DNA from 2 places in the Lysinibacillus sp. TE18511 genome. Region 2 is predicted to be linked to the other one. Evidence: riboswitches for the same ligand, from Rfam matches in the RefSeq annotation. Region 2 holds a riboswitch; the other holds the start of a gene.
What was found. Region 2 has a riboswitch for cyclic di-AMP ahead of ACVWXS_RS19450 (TrkH family potassium uptake protein). Riboswitches for the same ligand answer to the same signal wherever they lie in the genome.
Positions count from the first base shown of each region.

Region 1: another riboswitch for cyclic di-AMP. It lies ahead of ACVWXS_RS14595 (APC family permease); the one in region 2 lies ahead of ACVWXS_RS19450 (TrkH family potassium uptake protein).

Region 1 covers NZ_JBSSFD010000019.1:14,240-23,831, forward strand. Annotated here, with positions in the region: gene ACVWXS_RS14570 (Nramp family divalent metal transporter) at 1-475, opposite strand, end outside; gene ACVWXS_RS14575 (response regulator transcription factor) at 956-1,651, shown strand; gene ACVWXS_RS14580 (HAMP domain-containing sensor histidine kinase) at 1,641-2,936, shown strand; gene ACVWXS_RS14585 (PepSY domain-containing protein) at 2,933-3,604, shown strand; gene ACVWXS_RS14590 (PepSY domain-containing protein) at 3,775-4,302, shown strand; cyclic di-AMP (ydaO/yuaA leader) riboswitch at 4,479-4,631, shown strand; gene ACVWXS_RS14595 (APC family permease) at 4,815-6,638, shown strand; purine riboswitch at 6,814-6,915, shown strand; gene ACVWXS_RS14600 (xanthine phosphoribosyltransferase) at 7,049-7,633, shown strand; gene ACVWXS_RS14605 (nucleobase:cation symporter-2 family protein) at 7,633-8,931, shown strand; gene ACVWXS_RS14610 (MFS transporter) at 8,994-9,592, opposite strand, start outside.
Region 2 covers NZ_JBSSFD010000033.1:42,824-52,415, reverse strand. Annotated here, with positions in the region: gene ACVWXS_RS19460 (CPBP family intramembrane glutamic endopeptidase) at 116-739, shown strand; gene ACVWXS_RS19455 (potassium channel family protein) at 922-1,578, opposite strand; gene ACVWXS_RS19450 (TrkH family potassium uptake protein) at 1,604-2,941, opposite strand; cyclic di-AMP (ydaO/yuaA leader) riboswitch at 3,088-3,230, opposite strand; gene rpsU (30S ribosomal protein S21) at 3,585-3,758, shown strand; gene ACVWXS_RS19440 (NfeD family protein) at 4,091-5,419, shown strand; gene floA (flotillin-like protein FloA) at 5,423-6,427, shown strand; gene ACVWXS_RS19430 (hypothetical protein) at 6,453-6,932, shown strand; gene ACVWXS_RS19425 (hypothetical protein) at 6,987-7,247, shown strand; gene ACVWXS_RS19420 (sporulation protein YqfD) at 7,237-8,349, shown strand; gene ACVWXS_RS19415 (PhoH family protein) at 8,352-9,308, shown strand; gene ACVWXS_RS19410 (hypothetical protein) at 9,310-9,438, shown strand; gene ACVWXS_RS19405 (hypothetical protein) at 9,515-9,592, shown strand, end outside.

The DNA of each region.
Region 1 (9,592 bases), on a different contig from region 2:
CTCTAAAGCCTCTGCGTTGTAATTCTAAAATGGCAAATGAACCGACTGCTGTAATAAGTGCTGCAGGTAACATTGGAATATTAAATAACAAGTACAGCCCTAGTGCTGCCCCAATAAATTCTGCAAGATCTGTTGCGATAATCACCAATTCGGCCTGTATCCATAAAAATATAGATGTTTTTTTTGAAAAATGCTCTCGTGCTACCTCCGGCAAATTTTTACCAGTCGCAATACCAAGCTTTGCTGACAAAGATTGAATTAACACCGCCATCAAATTGGAAAAGACAATTACCCAAAGAAGTAAATACCCATATTGTGATCCAGCTGTTATGTTTGTCGCAAAGTTGCCTGGATCAATATAGGCAACTGCTGCGATAAAGGCTGGACCAAGAAACGGTAAAATTCGTCGCCAGCCTGTTATATCTCCGTCTAAAACCGCCTCAGCAGACGGTTTTGTTATTCGTTTGTAAACCATGTTGTTCCCTCATTTCAAAAAGTATCGTAGAAGAAATAAAGTTTCCTATAGGAAAATATTATATTACTATTTTATAACTTGAGCAAAAAAATGTGAAGATTTTTGCCTATTTTTTGTAACGCAATATTTATCCTGCATTAACTGCGGGTAAAAGTTCGATTGGTTAGGGGCAACAGGATGTTGATTACACAAGCGTTTTCACAGGATGTGAAGGTTTTAGCTTGTGTTCCTCTATCCAGTGGGGATAAAGAAAACCCCACTGATTACAGTTTCACTTTATGTAGTTAAAATATGCACGAAACCAAGACTATCAGAAATTTTAAGTTAAGAAAATTTTGTTGAGATAATGCCTGCTGTTCCCTTAATGAGTAGGTTCGTTTTGGAGGTAGAAGCATATGTTTTATTCTCATCATTTTCTAATTAGACTTTCACCCCTTGTATCGTTTACGATGAGAAGAAAATGATGAGGATTGATTCGGCATGACCAAGCGAATTTTAATAATAGAGGATGAAGAGAATATTGCAAGGGTCCTACAGTTAGAGCTTCAATTTGAGGGTTATAAGGCTGACACAGTACATACAGGCACAGATGGTTTGCTTAAATACCGTGAGCAGCAATGGGATTTAATCTTATTGGATGTTATGCTCCCTGAGATGAGCGGGATTGATGTACTAAAGCGTATTCGTGCAACAGAATCACAGACGCCAGTAATTATGCTGACTGCAAAGAGTGAGGTTGAAGATAAGGTAAAGGGTCTGGATCTTGGTGCGAATGATTATGTAACAAAGCCGTTTGATATTGAAGAATTACTTGCTCGCATTCGAAATGCTTTAAGATTTTCTCAAAGAAGTAACCACCAACAAGTTCAACCGACATTTGAGCAATTATCCATTAATGAGCAAACACGAGAGGTTGTTTATTATGGGGAAGGGGTTCAATTGACACCTCGTGAATACGATCTTCTTTTATATTTATTGAAACACCCAAAACAGGTATTATCGCGTGAGCAAATTTTAGAGGCTGTATGGGGGTATGACTATTATGGGGATACGAACGTTGTGGATGTTTATATTCGTTATGTTCGACAAAAGCTTGAAGCTGCTAATGATACACCCATTATCCAAACGGTGCGTGGTGTTGGCTATGTGCTGAAGGAGCACAAACATGAGACTTAAAACAAAAATTCATTTGCTAACGACTTTATTAATGCTTGTTATGTTAGTAGCAACGAATAGTGGAATTTATTTTTTGTATGAAAAGTTTGCTTATAATACCGAATATAAACAGCTCCAAGCACGAGCAAATGAGCTAAGTTCTACATTGAGTCAGTTAAATGAACAAACTAACTTACAGCAAGTTTTAAGAGCTTATATGCCAACAGATGGGGCAGTGTATATTTATGATGAGCAGCACGTAATCATGAAGGTTCAGGCTACACTGGAGATGCCTGATGTCCCATACATTAGCTTCACTATGCCAGCAATTTGGATAGACGGAACAGTTGTGCAAATAAAATTAAAGCAGTCAATGGAGGAAGTGGCAAGCACATTAGGTCTGCTGAAAGCGATATTGGTGGTTGTTTCAATTGTTGCAACAATTCCTATATTTTTAGCGAGTTTAGCACTTGGTCGCCTTATTCTATTGCCACTTGAACGCTTAAATAAAACGATGTTAAAAAGTGCAACTACTGGAAAGTACGAAAAAATTGATATTCCCGACAAAGGCCGGGATGAGTTAACAAATATAAATCGTACTTTTAACATAATGATGGAGAAGCTTGAACAGCATTATCAAAAGCAACAGCAATTTGTGTCAAATGCTTCCCATGAATTAAAAACGCCTATTACTGTGATTGAAAGCTATGCAAAATTACTATTGCGCAGAGGCTTTGACAATAAGGAGGTAGCGCAGGAATCGCTACAAGCCATTGTGAATGAATCATCGCGCATGCATGAAATGGTGTTGCAATTGCTGGAGTTAGCCAAAAACAAGGAGCATCTTGACATACATTTTGTTCAGTTAGAGCTTGCTCCATTCTTAAATAAGGTGGCCACGCAAATGCAACAGGCTTATCATCGCGGCTTCATCGTCGATGCTGAAATGCCAAACCATATTTATAGCGATGAAAAAATGTTGAAACAGTTGCTCTTTATTTTACTTGATAATGCTCGGAAATATAGTGAGAGAGAAGTCCACATACAGGCTACAGACATTTCTGAGTATGTTCTCATTACTATTCAAGATTTTGGGGTTGGGATTCCAGCTGAACATATTCCCCATTTATTTGAGCGTTTTTATCGTGTGGCGGAGGACCGTAACCGTAAAACTGGAGGCTCAGGCTTAGGGCTCGCTATTGCCCATGAACTTGCAGGGCAGCTTGGTATTACGATTGATGTTGAAAGTACAATTGGCGAGGGCTCAAGCTTTACCCTACGTGTACCAAAGGAGGGGCAACAATGAAAAAATGGCTATTGATCATTGGTGCCATCATCCTTCTCTGTAGTGGAACGCTATGGTTTGTTCAGTATCGCTTCTTTCATATTGAGCCTCTTAGTAAAGAACAGGCAATTCATCATATTGAAACGATCTACAATGGTCATGTAACAAAGGCTAAAAATCAAGGAAACGAGTATGAAATGCTATTTACACGAGATGGTGCAACTTATATGGTGATGCTAGATGCAACTACACAGCAAACTACAGATTTAAAATTGAAGGAAGTGGAAAGTAAATTACCGTTAACAGAAGAGCAAATACGACATATGGTTGAGAAAGACTATGGGGATATTGAGAGTGTCGTGTTAGCAGATAACATTTACACCGTACGTGTTGAAAAAGAGGGTCAACAAAGGGATCTCACACTCGATGCTTATACAGGTGATGTTTTGTCTAAAAAAGATGTTCAGCCAGTTGAACAACCAGAAATTGTCAATGTTATTTCTAAAGAGCAGGCAATGAAGATTGCTCTCCAACAACTAAATGGTGAGGTAGATTCTGTTGATTATAAGGAAACAGAGGATGGTGGCTTTTATTTAGTTGAAATTGAAGCTAAGAATGAAGAAGCTGTTTTCCAAATACATGCAATATCTGGAAAGGTGATGTCCGTTACATGGGATGAAGATCATTAAGTGATTCTCATGAAATTCTAATGTTTCTCTTATTGTCCTATCATCTTCGCTTGATAAGCTAAGAATAGATAAAGTACAACCCCGCTTAACTGTTTGGTTTACCTCAGCTGCTTGACTTGAGGGTCTTCCAGCCAGTTGTATGCGGGATAAAACAAAGGAGAGATGAACAGATGAAGATGAAAAAAATGATTTTAATCCCAGCGTTGGTCGGTATACTTGGCGTTGGAGCTGCTATTGGCTCAACAACATTATTAACAGGTAATGCGCAAGAAAAAAAGGTATTAACAATGCAGGAAATTGAGAAAAAGGCATTAGCAGTTGTCGATGGTACGGTAGTTGATATTGAGTTTGACCAGGATGTCTATCGCACAGTTTATGAGGTTGAGGTGTACACTGATACTGAAGAGTATGACTTAAAATTTGACGCCTATACAGGTGAGCTACTAAAGCAAAAGAAGGAACGTCGAGATCAAGATGATATGTATGACAAGATGACTGCTTCCACTACAACAACTAAAATCACAAAAGAGCAGGCTATTGAAAAGGCCTTAACAAAGGCAAAAGGTACAGTGACTAAAATTAAGCTTGATGATGGGATTTACGAAATCGAAATCAGAAACGGACAGCATGAATACGAAGTTGAGGTTGATTCATCTACAGGTGAAATTATAGGCTTTGAACAAGATATTGAGGACTAAAGTGCATAAGCTATCTTAAAAGTGGGACAATACTTTTAAGATAGCTTTTTTAGTTCTGCGAGTAATTACATACTACTTGAGAGAATATCTATGCTTTTCACTTATAATAATAAAAAATTTTCTTCTTTACTTTTTTTTAATACGAGCGTAATATGACATCATTATAAAGGTTTCAAATTTCTAAATCGCTGAAGCAACTGAACGCGGGGGACCCAGTTTTTACGGATTGTTTAACAATAATCCTTGGGGTGAATCTCTTCATTTTTGAAGGGTAGGGCTACTCAGGCCCGAATCCGACAGCTAACCTCGTAAGCGTTAAGAGCAGAAAAGTTGGAGCTTGGCAGACGAATGAGCGTCTACAAGTCGTATTTAGTGATGACTTGTAGACGTTTTTTTTATCTTCATTCAAAAATGAAAATAAGCCCCAGTGGACAACATAGAAACCGATTATGCGAAGGTGTAATCGATTTAGAAATGCGAAATACATCCCATGAAATTAGAAGGTGTTGTATATGAAATCCTCATTCAAACGTTATGTTATCGGAAAACCGTTGAGATCCGATACATTAGGGGAGCAAAAGCTTAATAAAAGAAAGGCACTTGCCATACTGTCATCAGATGCTTTGTCATCAGTAGCGTATGGACCTGAGCAAATTTTAATTGTGCTCATGACAGTAAGTACTGTTGCCTTTTGGTATTCTCTACCGATTGCTGCTGGCGTAGTTGTGTTACTGGCAGCACTTATTTTTTCGTATCGTCAAGTTATTTTTGCTTATCCACATGGTGGTGGTGCATACGTAGTATCTCGGGAAAATTTAGGTGTCAATGCCGGTCTCGTCGCTGGTGGTTCATTGCTTGTCGATTACATTTTAACAGTTGCGGTAAGTGTTTCGGCGGGGACAGATGCGATTACTTCGGCATTTCCGAGTCTACATCCCTATAACGTGATAATCGCTGTATTTTTTGTTATATGTTTAACGCTTTTAAATCTACGTGGTGTTACAGAATCTGCATCCATATTAGCGTATCCAGTATATTTGTTTGTAGCTGTCATGCTGATATTAATTGGAGTGGGGATTTATAATGTAGCAACAGGGCAAGTTCCAGCAGAGTTGAGTCCAAAGGTTGGTACACCCGTTGCAGGAATTAGTCTTTTTATATTATTAAAGGCATTTGCATCAGGAAGCTCAGCTTTGACTGGTGTAGAAGCCATTTCAAATGCTATTCCTAATTTTAAAGATCCAGGACCAAAAAATGCGTCTAAAACGTTACTTGCGATGGGCGGTATTTTAGCGGTACTATTTATCGGTATTGTGAGTCTAGCTTATTTTTATGGAATTGCTCCAAATGCAGAAGAAACAGTTGTTTCGCAAATTGCGGAGGCAAGTGTAGGACGCAATTTCTTTTACTATATAGTGCAGGGTACAACAGCAATGATTTTAGTACTCGCTGCAAATACAGGTTATTCAGCCTTTCCTTTACTAGCAGTCAATTTATCGAAGGACCGTTTTATCCCAAGAATGTTCCAAATCCGTGGGGATCGTCTCGGTTATTCAAATGGAATCTTGATGCTTGGTTTAGCTGCCATTGTCTTAATCATTTTATTTGATGGGGCAACAGAACATTTAATTCCACTTTATGCAGTTGGCGTTTTTATTCCGTTTACGTTAGCGCAGGCCGGAATGATGCGAAAATGGTGGCGTGAAAAGCCAAAAGGTTGGGTTGCAAAATTTGCAATAAATACGATTGGAGCGGTTATTTCCTTTATTGTTGCCATGATGTTTTTTGTGACGAAATTACCTCAAGTATGGCCAGTGTTTATCTTTTTACCAATGATTATTTTGATGTTTCATCGAATTAAAAAACATTATCAAGCAGTTGGTGAGCAGTTAAGATTAAATAATGAGGAGCTACCTATTATTGAGGGGAATGTTTTCATAGTCCCTGTGGCTGGTATTACGCAAGTAGTTGAAAACACTTTGCATTACGCACATTCATTAAAGGTCGACAAAATTATTGCCTTTTACGTAGCCTTCGATCAAGATGACGCAAAAGCTTTTGAAGAGAAATGGAAAGCTTGGCAGCCAGATGTACGGCTTGTAACATACTATTCACCATATCGAAGTATTACACAGCCGTTGATGAAATTTATTAATAAGGTTGAACATCAATGTGTGAAAACAGGACATCGAGTAACAGTTGTTATCCCACAATTTATACCGAAAAAAGGATGGCATCATATGTTACACAATCAATCGAGTCTATTAATTCGCGCTACGCTGTTATTTAACAAAAATGTCGTCATTATGACAGTGCCTTTCCATTTAACAAAATAATGACTAGCCTGCTGGAAAATTGTCTGATATAATCAGTACGTTGGTTGTAAAACACGAACGTTTACAATTAAAATTTATTGAAATACCAGTAAATTCCGAAAAATCAATCTATATTCAGTGAGTCATATAGCAACATTGCCGAATGAAGTGCTGATTTGAATAATTGGTATATATTACAGCTTCATACTGTTTCACTCATATAATAGCGAGAATATGGCTCGCAAGTTTCTACCGATTTACCGTAAATAAATCGACTATGGGTAGCAATGCTTTAGAAGATCTCATATAAGATGATGACGTTTTCTATTTGTTTCGACGTTTTTACGCTGAATGCTTTGCTCCACTCGTAGATGAATGGATCAAGGTATTCAGCGTTTTTTATTAAATTAAGAAAGAGGGAAATAAAGGAAATGAAGTTATTGCACGATAAAATTATGCAAGAAGGTAAAGTTTTATCTTCATCTGTATTAAAAGTAGATTCATTTTTAAATCATCAAATTGACCCAATGCTAATGAAGGAAATTGGTCATGAGTTTGCCAACCGTTTCTCGGATCAAATTATTACAAAAATAGTAACGATTGAATCTTCAGGTATCGCACCATCTGTTATGCTAGGGCTTGAAATCGGGGCACCTGTAGTATTTGCACGTAAACGTAAATCTTTAACATTATCAGATAATCTTTTTTCTGCAAAAGTACATTCTTTCACAAAAAATGAAACAAATGATATTTCAGTATCACGAAATTTCTTAAATGAGGATGATAACGTCCTAATTGTTGACGACTTCTTAGCTAATGGAGAAGCTGTCAAAGGCTTGCTCGATATTGCAGCACAAGCTGGTGCAAATGTGGTGGGCGTCGGCATTGTTATTGAAAAAGGTTTCCAAGATGGTGGGAAATTATTACGCCAGCAAGGGATTCGCGTGGAATCATTAGCAATTGTAGAATCTCTTGAGGATGGCAAAGTTACATTTGCTGCGGAGGCTAATGCGTAATGAATGCCTTTAAATCGACTGCGCTAGCGATTCAACATTTACTTGCGATGTATGCAGGAGCCATTTTAGTGCCATTGATTATCGGTGGGGCAATCGGCTTTGATTCAACACAAATGACGTATTTAGTGGCGATTGACATTATGATGTGTGGGATCGCAACACTTTTACAAGTGTATTATGGTAAATTTATCGGTATTGGTTTGCCAGTTGTCCTAGGTTGTACATTTACAGCAGTAAGTCCAATAATTGCAATCGGTACAAATCCTGAGCAAGGTATTACTGATATTTATGGTTCAATTATTGCATCAGGTGTAATCATTATGATTATTGCCGGCTTCTTCGGAAAGCTAGTAAAATTCTTCCCGCCTGTTGTGACAGGTTCGGTAGTGTCGATTATCGGTATCTCTTTATTACCAGTAGCTTTAAACAATATGGCGGGTGGACTAGGTGCAAAAGATTTCGCATCTGGCTCGAATATAGCTTTAGCGTTTATTACACTCGTTATTATTTTAGTAGTTTATCGTTTTTCTACAGGGTTCGTCCGCGCAATCTCCATTTTAATTGGACTAGTTACTGGGACAATCTTAGGTGCATTCATGGGTAAAGTTGATTTTAGCCCAGTTTCAGATGCAGACGCGTTACACATGGTTCAACCATTCTACTTTGGTATGCCAACATTCGATGCTACCGCGATTATTACAATGACACTCGTAGGAATGGTTTCTTTAGTAGAATCAACAGGAGTCTATTTTGCGCTAAGTGATATTTGCAATAAAAAGCTAGACTCAAAAGATTTAGCTCGTGGGTATCGTTCAGAAGGTCTTGCTTCGGTTATTGGTGGTATTTTCAATGCTTTCCCATACACAACATTCTCACAAAACGTAGGACTTACACGTATGTCAGGCGTAAAAGACCGTAAAGTCATTTACATCACAGGTGGATTACTAGTAGCACTTGGCTTCCTACCAAAAATCGCAGCATTAACAACAATCATTCCAACACCAGTACTTGGTGCGGCAATGCTAGCGATGTTCGGTATGGTCATTACACAAGGTATGGGTATGCTAGTACCTGTTATGAACGAATCAGCGGAAAATGCCATGATTGCTGCTGTTGCAGTGAGTCTTGGTGTCGGTGTATCGGTTGTTCCGGGAATTTTCGAATCGCTGCCAGAAAGTGTATCTCTTCTAACTTCTAACGGTATCGTCTGTGGTTCTGTCACAGCGATTATCCTGAATATTTTATTCAACATGATTGGGCCAAAGCATAAGGAAGACCCAATGCATGGGGAAGCTTAAAGGATTTCTATAATCAACAAAATGCCATCTACTATAAAAGTAGATGGCATTTTTAATATTATTTATTCAGAAACATTACTAGCATCGCTTAAAGATAGTGCTTTAGTTTCTGGAGCCCAAGCAATCGACACAAGAGTACCGATGACTAAAATACCTGTTAAACAAAGCATCGTATTTTGTACACCAAGGTTAGCCATACTCATTGGAAGTAAGAACGTACTAGCAGCAGAACCTAACCGACTAATGGCTGTAGCAAAGCCTACCCCTGAGGAACGAATGTCTGTCGGGAAACTTTCAGCAGGGAAGACACCTACTAGATTACTCACGGCCGATAAAATCAATGTAAATACAGAGAAAGCGATAATCATAAGAACTGTTAGATTACTTGGTAATACACTTAAAAGACCTAAAGAAATAACCAATACAATGAAGGAAGAAATTAAGAAACCACGTCTAGAATACTTAATAGTAAACCAAATCCCTAATAATGCTCCTATAATTAGAAGACCATTTAATAAGAAATCCGTAGTATGATCTGCTCTTAAGCCAATTTCATCTAGGATGATTGGTAAAAATGTGTAAATGGCAAAATAAGGCATTACTAAACATACGAAGAAAATACTGTTAAAGGCTGTACGCTTAATCATATCCTTATGGAATA
Region 2 (9,592 bases):
GGTTATTCTTTGAAAAAGGCATGTTACACAATCGTGGCAACATGTTACTCCAAACGCATTGTTTGCGTGCTTTTCATTCGATATATTGAGCTCAAAAAGGAGGTTGATTTATCGTATGGGGGCATTAACTACTTCAAAAGAAAGAATTAAAACAGGTTGGGTATTGACAATTATTGCGACTATTCTCACAGTCAGTATAATTTTTTGGTTTGTGAATAATCCTGTAGGTTTTATTGAACATGGAATTGGCTATAAGAGAGAATTAATTTCACATTTATATATTTGGATTTTTACACTTTTGATTGTAATAGGTTACATCGCCTATACCATCATTGCATTACCTTTCGTAAGAGCACATTTATTTACCTTTTCCTGGCTTAAAATAATCGGTATATGGGCTGCTATTGTGACTGGAATAGTTGAAGAAGTGCTTTTTAGACATTTACTTATGGAATATTTATTATCTATTGCATTTTCAGATCTATTGCAAATACTGATATCTGGATTACTATTTGGAATGGCTCACGGTGCATGGATACTTTTGAGAGGAGATTGGAAGATTGCACTACCTGTGATTATATGTACTACAATTTTAGGAAGTTTTCTCGCGATGTTATATATTATGGCTGGAAGAAGTACCTTTGCTCCAATCGTAGCTCATATTTTCATTAATTTAGTGATCGAGCCATGGTTAATGTTATCTGCCGTTTCTGGAAAATGGGATAGTAAAATAAAGTAATTGTTTGTGCAAGTACAAAGCCGATTCCGAACGCAATTATGCCGAGGTATAGATTGATATCTTTTTGTCTCGCGGAATTTTAAGCTACTGTTCAGAGAGGCTATAGAGATTGGTTGTATAGTAAGAAAAAGAAATAGGGTATATCAAAAGAAAACTCCTTTTGATATACCCTATTTGGTTGCTTATTCGATATTTGCGAATAGAGCAAGATCCTTCCGGTGACCAATCATTACTAATAAATCTTCCTTTTCAATAATCTGCTCAGGAGAGGGGGAAATGATAATGTCTCCTTCTCGAACAATGGCAATGACACTTACATTATATTTCGCGCGAAGGTCTAAATCTCGCAGATTTTGTCCAGCCATCTTTGAAGGAATCATAATTTCTTCTATACTGTATTCTTTTGATAATTCAATATAGTTTAGCATATTGGGGGAGAGAAGCTGATTGGCAACTCGCTCTCCCATATCTCTTTCAGGATAGATAATCCAGTCAGCCCCAACTTTATCTAAAACTTGCCCGTGTCTTTTTCCAAGAGCCTTTGCAATCACTTTTTTGATGCCAAGTTCTTTTAATAACGATACGGTTAAAATGCTCGATTGCATATCATTTCCTATTGCAACGATAACATAATCGAAATTGCCTATTCCTAAAGAGGTAAGAGCTTTTTCTTCTGTCGTGTCAGCGACTACTGCATGTGTCACATATAGTTCGGCATCTTCGACTCTTTCCTCATTAATGTCGATTCCTAAAACTTCCTGCCCAGCTTCATGTAATCTGCGAGCTACACTTGTTCCAAATCTACCTAGGCCAATTACAGCATATTGTTTAATAGACATTGCACTCTACACTCCTTTATCGTGATTACCCAATCATAATATTTCCCTTAGGATGACGGAATGCCTCAGATTTCCGTCGTTTTGTTATGGCAAAAGCAATTGTTAATGGACCTAATCTACCTGCAAACATTGTCAATATGATGACGAGTCGGCCACCAGGTGATAGCTCTGGAGTTAGACCCATTGAAAGTCCAACTGTAGCAAACGCAGAGGTTGCCTCAAATAAATACATCATAAAACTATGTCCTTGCTCGGTAATACTTAAGACAAACGTGACGAATATAACAATCATCATTCCACACATTGTGACTGTTAAAGCTTTTAATATTGTTTCGTTAACGATTCTACGTCTAAAGAGGACAACATCTTCTTTCCCTCTAATTTGTGACCACATCGTGGCAACTAAAAGCGCGAAGGTTGTAATTTTTATTCCGCCAGCAGTGGAACCAGAACCTGCACCAATGAACATCAGTAAGATGATTAAAAATAGTGTGGATTGTGTTAAGTCTCCTATAGGAAGGGTATTAGAACCAGCAGTCCTTGGGGTAACAGCTTGGTATAATGAACCAAGAAATTTGCCCCATTCAGACAATGGTCCAATGGTTTTGCTATTTCCATATTCAAATAAGAAAATTAAAAACGTCGAGCCAACTGTTAAAATAAGCGTTGTGGTTAATACAATTTTTGAATGCACGGAAAGGCGTTTTGTTTCCCGATATTCATATAGTTCATTTATGACGATAAACCCTAAGCCCCCAATTGTAATAAGAGCGCAAATAGTTAAAACGATAAACGGGTCGTCTACATATTCGGTCAACCCATTAAAGCCCCCCATTAAATCAAATCCAGCATTATTAAAATTCGAGATGGAATGGAAAAAACCATAATATATAGCTTTACCTACAGGCATATCGAACGAAAAACGGATAGATAAAATTAAACCACCTATTATTTCAATTACTGCAGTAAAAAGTAGTATCCGTCTAACCAATCTGACAAGACCAGCCATTGTAATATTATTGAAGGCCTCTTTTAATAAAAGTCTTTCTTTTAAGGAAATTTTTTTTCCTAATAGTAAAAATAATAATGTTGCAAACGTCATAAAGCCTAATCCACCAATTTGGATAAGAAATAAAATGACTAGTTCTCCAAATACTGAAAATGTATCGCCAGTATCCACAACAACCAAGCCAGTTACACAGGTTGCAGAAGTCGCCGTAAATAAGGCGTCTAAAAAAGAAAGTCCCTGACCATTCTCTGTCGAAATAGGAAGAGTTAACAAAAGCGTTCCAATCAGGATAATAGTTGCAAAGCCCAACACGAGTATTTTAGGAGGATTTAATTTATTTTTTACTGTTTTCATGTTAATCTCCTCAATGTTTGGATAAAGATTTTTAAAACCATCTAAAAAAAATATAAATTTACATAATAAAAAGACCAACTGTTTTTGTATGCTTCAAGATTATAAAGGAATAAAAAATAACCATACTCATAAAAGTGGTCTAACATGACCTCCTTCGCTGGAGCCGACGAAGTTAGCTGACGGGTAGAATGGCGAAAGAGTGTCTCATTCCTTCTGCTCATGCAGAATTAACCCCAAAATACTGGTTCCTCCGTTCCCAAAAATTATTGAGATTAGGCTGTAATGCAATTGAATGTGATTATTCTACGCCTATATTCTATTTTTTGTAAACCATAAATTTTTTGAAATACATATTGATCCCACATTAACGGGCACGATAACGCCCAGAGCAAACAAGGTGGGGTATAATCTGCCCTAATAATAAGCGGGGATAAAGATACCTCCAATGATGAAAAGATTCAATATATTGTGGTCAAAAAATCAACCTGAAATTCCTCAAGAAATAAAATTAAAAATTCACCATATTAATTCTTACACTTTCTATTGACCATTTTTAGACAATACGTTATAATTCTTTAGTACACAGCAGAAGGTTATTTGCCTATTTGTGTACTGACGTGTGTTCGGAGGGAGGGAAAGAGAGATGTCAAAAACTGTCGTTCGCAAAAACGAATCGCTTGAAGATGCTCTTCGCCGCTTCAAACGTACTGTATCAAAAAGTGGTACAATTCAAGAAGTTAGAAAGCGCGAGTTCTACGAAAAACCTAGCGTTAAACGTAAAAAGAAATCAGAAGCTGCACGTAAACGTAAGTGGTAATTTAATTTCCCATTAAAAATCCCTACGTTCATAACACGCAATTGTATGATTCACTGAGCAGACAAAAATATACCTGAAATTAATCATTTTTTGATTAATTTCGGGTATTTTACTTTGTGCTCAAATTTACGTACATATCGAAGAAGCCGAATGTGATCATTGCGATCCATTTGGCTTTTTATGTTACCGTTGATACATCGTTAACTATATCGATTAATAAAGTCCCGCAGATGTAAAATTCACTGTATAATAAAATTATTAGGATTTGTGAAACTTTTTACATGGTCAATCGTATATACAGAAGAGAAGCATGTTGGAAGGGAGGGAAAAAGATGCGAAGACGGAGGTTCCTCAGTTATTTATTAGTTATTTGGATGACTTTTTTGTTAGCGTTTCCATTAACGTCGGCTTTTGCAAGTAGCAAGGTCTACCACATACCTATTCATGATGAAGTAGAACGAGGGCTTCACGCATTTTTAGAACGAGCTTTTAAAGAGGCGGAAGAAAACGGTGCAAAAGCAATAATTCTAGACATTCATACGCCTGGAGGTTTCGTGAATGCAGCGAGTGATATTGCTATGCTTATGGATGCAACGGACATACGTACGATTGCGTATATTAACAAAGACGCGCATTCTGCAGGTGCCTTTTTAGCCTTACATGCGGATGAAATCTATATGGTGCCAAATGGAACAATCGGTGCGGCTGCGGTAATCGACTCAGCAGGGAATATGGCAGATTTAAAGGCTCATAGTGCGTGGCTTGCTCAAATGGAAGCAGCTGCGGAATCGTCAGATCGCAATCCAAAATATGCACGAGCAATGGCTGATGCATCCTTTGATTTACCAGAATTTCGAGCAGAAAAAGGGAAATTATTAACTTTATCTGCTTCAGAGGCAAAAGAAGTTGGTTATTCTGAAGAAACAGTTTCAAATTTCCAAGACCTTTTAGAAAAAACGCAATTAAAAGGTAGTGATGTCGTACAGATTGAACCTACTTTTTCAGAAAAAATTGCTCGTTTTATTACGAATCCAATAATAATACCAATATTGTTGTCGATTGCTAGTTTGGGGCTTGTCATGGAGCTGTTTTCGCCAGGATTTGGTGTTCCAGGTGTAATGGGATTGTCAGCTCTTGGATTATTTTTCTTCGGTCATATGGTAGCGGGCTTCGCTGGTTATGAAACATTACTTTTATTTATTGTAGGTTTAGCTCTTGTCATTGCGGAGTTTTTTGTCCCCGGAGGTATTGTTGGTGTTTTAGGTGGCGTGCTTATATTACTAAGTCTAATACTGGCAGGTGCAAACATGATGCAAATGATTTTAGCGATTTTCATTGCGCTTGTTGTAGCGATAATAGGAATGGTGATTCTGATGAAATTTTTCGGTAAAAAAATGCATGTTTTAAACAAGTTAGTCTTGTTGGATGCGACAACAACGGAAGAAGGCTATGTGTCTAACGTTAATCGCACAGAGTTGCTCGGAAAAGTGGGTAAAACAATTACACCACTCCGTCCGGCAGGTACAATGCTATTTGGTAGTGAACGTATTGACGTAGTATCAGAAGGTGGTTACGTTGATGCAGGGGAACATGTAGAAATTATTAAAGTAGAAGGCTCACGTATTGTTGTGAGACCAACAGAAAAAGAGATGGAGGAATAACAAATGGGTTTTGATTTGGCTTTAATAGGTCCAATTGCAGGGCTAGTCGTATTGTTTATTGTGATCGCAGTATTCTTTACCTTTGTACCAGTGGCACTGTGGATTTCTGCACTTGCAGCAGGCGTCCGTGTTAGTATTTTCACATTAATCGGGATGCGTTTACGTCGTGTAATCCCATCACGAATCGTGAACCCGTTAATTAAAGCACATAAAGCTGGATTACCTGTTACGATTAATCAACTTGAAAGTCACTATTTAGCAGGTGGTAATGTTGACCGAGTAGTCAATGCGTTAATCGCAGCTCATCGTGCAAATATCGAGTTAACATTTGAACGTTGTGCGGCAATTGATTTAGCAGGTCGTGATGTATTAGAAGCTGTACAAATGTCTGTTAACCCGAAAGTTATTGAAACACCATTTATTGCAGGTGTTGCTATGAACGGGATTGAAGTAAAAGCGAAGGCACGTATTACAGTGCGCGCAAACATTGAACGTTTAGTCGGTGGTGCTGGTGAAGAAACAGTTATTGCCCGTGTAGGTGAGGGGATTGTTTCTACAATTGGTAGCGCCACTAGTCATACGACAGTTCTTGAAAATCCTGATATGATTTCTCAAACTGTATTATCAAAAGGTCTAGATTCTGGGACAGCATTTGAAATCTTATCGATCGATATTGCAGACGTTGATATCGGCAAAAACATCGGTGCAGAATTACAAATTGAACAAGCGCAGGCAGATAAAAACATCGCCCAAGCGAAAGCAGAGGAACGTCGTGCAATGGCCGTAGCGAACGAGCAAGAAATGATTGCGCGTGTACAAGAGATGAAAGCAAAAGTAGTGGAAGCGGAAGCTGAGGTACCACAGGCAATGGCAGAGGCTCTACGTTCGGGTAATCTTGGTATTATGGATTACATGAACTACCGTAATATTCAAGCGGATACAGCTATGCGAGACTCCATTTCTAAAGTAAGCTCAGATAAGCCAGAAACCAATGACTCTAACGCATAGAAACGGAAAGGAGCGGTACTAATAAATGGAACAATTAATTATAGTTGCGATAATTGCCATAGTCAGCTCTATTTTCGGGAAATCCAAAAATAAGAAAGAACAAAAAACAATGCCGCCATTTAATAAAGATTCATATGTTGAGCCTCCAGTTGAGGAGGTTCAACAACAACGTCCTACTGCTAAAGCGCAAAGCTTTGAGGATTTTACACGTGAATTTTTAGGAGAGTGGAACAATGAACAGCCTAAAGTGGAAAAGTCGAAGAAAAATGTCAAAGAAACAGTGAAAGAGGAAATGCCAAGTTATATTGCACCACCGTTAATCCCAACTGAGACAATTAGCCGTACCACGAAAAGAGAAAGTATTGGTCGTTTGGCAGCTGGGAAAAAAGAGGTGGAAGTAGCTGGATCAAAGTCGGCTTTTCAATTACCAAATTCAAAAAAATCATTCATGCAGGCTGTTGTAATGGCAGAAGTTTTAGGTCCACCGAAAGCAAAAAGAAAATAATCAGCATGTCCTCCTTTTTCGATGCATATATTGCCGAAGAAGGAGGCATTTTTTATGAGAAAACTATTTCAATTAACGCCACTACTTGAATTATTCCAATATGAAACATTAAAAATCATTGGCCCATACCGTTTCTTACATGCTGATGCTTCGTCATGCTCTTTTATCTATGCAGACTATCATATTACTGTGCGTGGAAAATCAGTAGAAATTAATGCTCTTAAAGAAGAAATGCTTCATCTTTCTGTAGAGGATTTGCAGGAGCTTCATATGAAAATGACAAAGGATATGGGTGTGAACGATAATGTGGAATAATCGACCAATTATCATACGTATAAAGCGCCACGAAAATGTTCATCCTTTTATTCAAGCATTGCACGCACAACATGTACCATTAAAGCGTGTTGTCTTCCGTGAGCAAGAGGTTGCTTTTGAAACAACTATGCACTATCTACCCAAAATTCGTCGTGTACGCAGTCAATATCGACTTAAAATGGCTGTCTATTATGCTGATGAGCTTCAAGTTTTTCGGGCACAGCTTTGGACCTTGCTTGGCCTAGCGATGATGATATTAATTCCATTACTATGTGCACAGGTTATTTGGCGTGTCGACATAGAAGCGGCATCTCCAGAGTTAGAGCAACGTCTAGGCAAGACCTTTCAAAATACATTTCAATTAGAAACGCCCATGACTAAAAAAGTCTTACCTTCAGACGCTGTCATTCGTCAGAAGCTTTTAGAAGAGCATCGAGATCTTTCATGGGTGCATATTGAAAAGTATGGCGGACGTGTAATTTTACGACCTCAGGAGTCCCCGAAACAAACTAAACAAACGAATGAAAAACTTGCGACGCATTTAGTGGCAACAAAAAGTGGTGTGATTACTCACTTTAATATTCAAAATGGTGAACGTAAAATTTCAGTGAATGATACGGCATACGAAGGTGATACGCTCGTAAGCGGAGTAATTGAAAGTGGTGAAGACGATGTTTTTGTTGGGGCAAAGGGAGAGGTTTACGCTGATTATTGGCTTGAATGTTCGTTTAAAATCCCAACAAAGCTCACGATGGAAACGCTACAACAGAAGCGGTGGCGTGTATTAGTGAAAGGCATTCATAAAGAAAAAGTTGACTATGTGCAAAAGAAAGATCTACCTAATTGGCTCGATCCATATATTTCGATTGTTGAGGAACAGTACACTAAAAAAATGCAAGTAGAGCTTGATGAATCCAAAATAGATTCATTGCTCATACCATTACTACATGAAAAGGTGCTGCGTTCATTACCTACGAAAACGGTTATAAAAAAAGAAAACCTTTTACAGGTAAAGTGGGGGAATGGTACAGTTGAAGGGAAAGTTCTATTTTTAGTCAATGAAAACATTGCCAGTCCAATACAAGGCCTACAAGGAGAATGATTATGTCAGAACATTTAACTGTATTACAAGTGGATAATCCAAACGAGGCAGTCATGCTGCTCGGAATTTCCGATGCCAATATGAAGTTAATCGAAGAGGCTCTACATGTCCACATTATTACGCGTGGTGAACAAATTCAGCTTGCTGGTGAAGAAGATGCGAAGGAACAAGCGACATTCCTTTTACATGCTCTTTTGAAGGTCATTCGCAAAGGAATTAATATTGATCAACGTGATGTTGCAACAGCTATTGAAATGACACAAAAAGGAACAATCGAATATTTTGCAGAACTATATGATGAAGAAATAGCACGCACGACGAAAGGGAAGCCTATCCGTGCAAAAACAATCGGTCAACGAGAATACATACAAGCGATCCGTCATAAAGACGTTGTTTTTGGTATCGGTCCAGCTGGTACTGGGAAAACGTATTTAGCGGTAGTCATGGCAACACAGGCGCTAAAAAATGGGCACGTTAAGCGTATTATTTTAACACGCCCTGCAGTAGAAGCAGGGGAATCTTTAGGCTTTCTTCCAGGTGATTTGAAGGAAAAGGTAGATCCGTATTTACGCCCTCTTTATGACGCTCTAAACGATATTTACGGGACAGAACAAACTCAACGACTTATTGAACGAGGCACAATCGAAATTGCACCTTTAGCGTATATGCGAGGTCGTACGCTAGACGATGCTTTTGTCATTTTAGATGAAGCCCAAAATACGACGCATCAACAAATGAAGATGTTTTTAACGCGACTAGGCTTTGGCTCAAAAATGGTCATTACGGGCGATAAAACACAAATCGACTTACCTAAAAATACAGAATCGGGATTAATTGTTGCAGAGCGAACACTAAAATATGTAAAGTCTATAAATTTCCAAATTTTAGAACAAGGCGATGTAGTACGTCATCCAATCGTAGCCAAAATCATCAAAGCCTACGAAGAACAGCAACTTTAATATGACCGCTAAAGCGGTCATATTAAAGTCTGCACCGAAAGCGAAGCGACAGGTGCAACGAATTAAAGTCTGTACCGAAAGCGAAGCGACAGGTGCAACAACGTTTAATATCAATATCGATTTAACATGAAATTGGTTGTAAAATGGCTCATAACCAAAAGTTGTGGATGACATTTTTAAAAATATATGCACTGTATATTAGTTGATTGGAGTGGAGGCTGGGCGACTCCTTGGGGATCAGCGTCACAGATGAGACCCTGGAGCGAGCAACGCGAGTGAAGCGG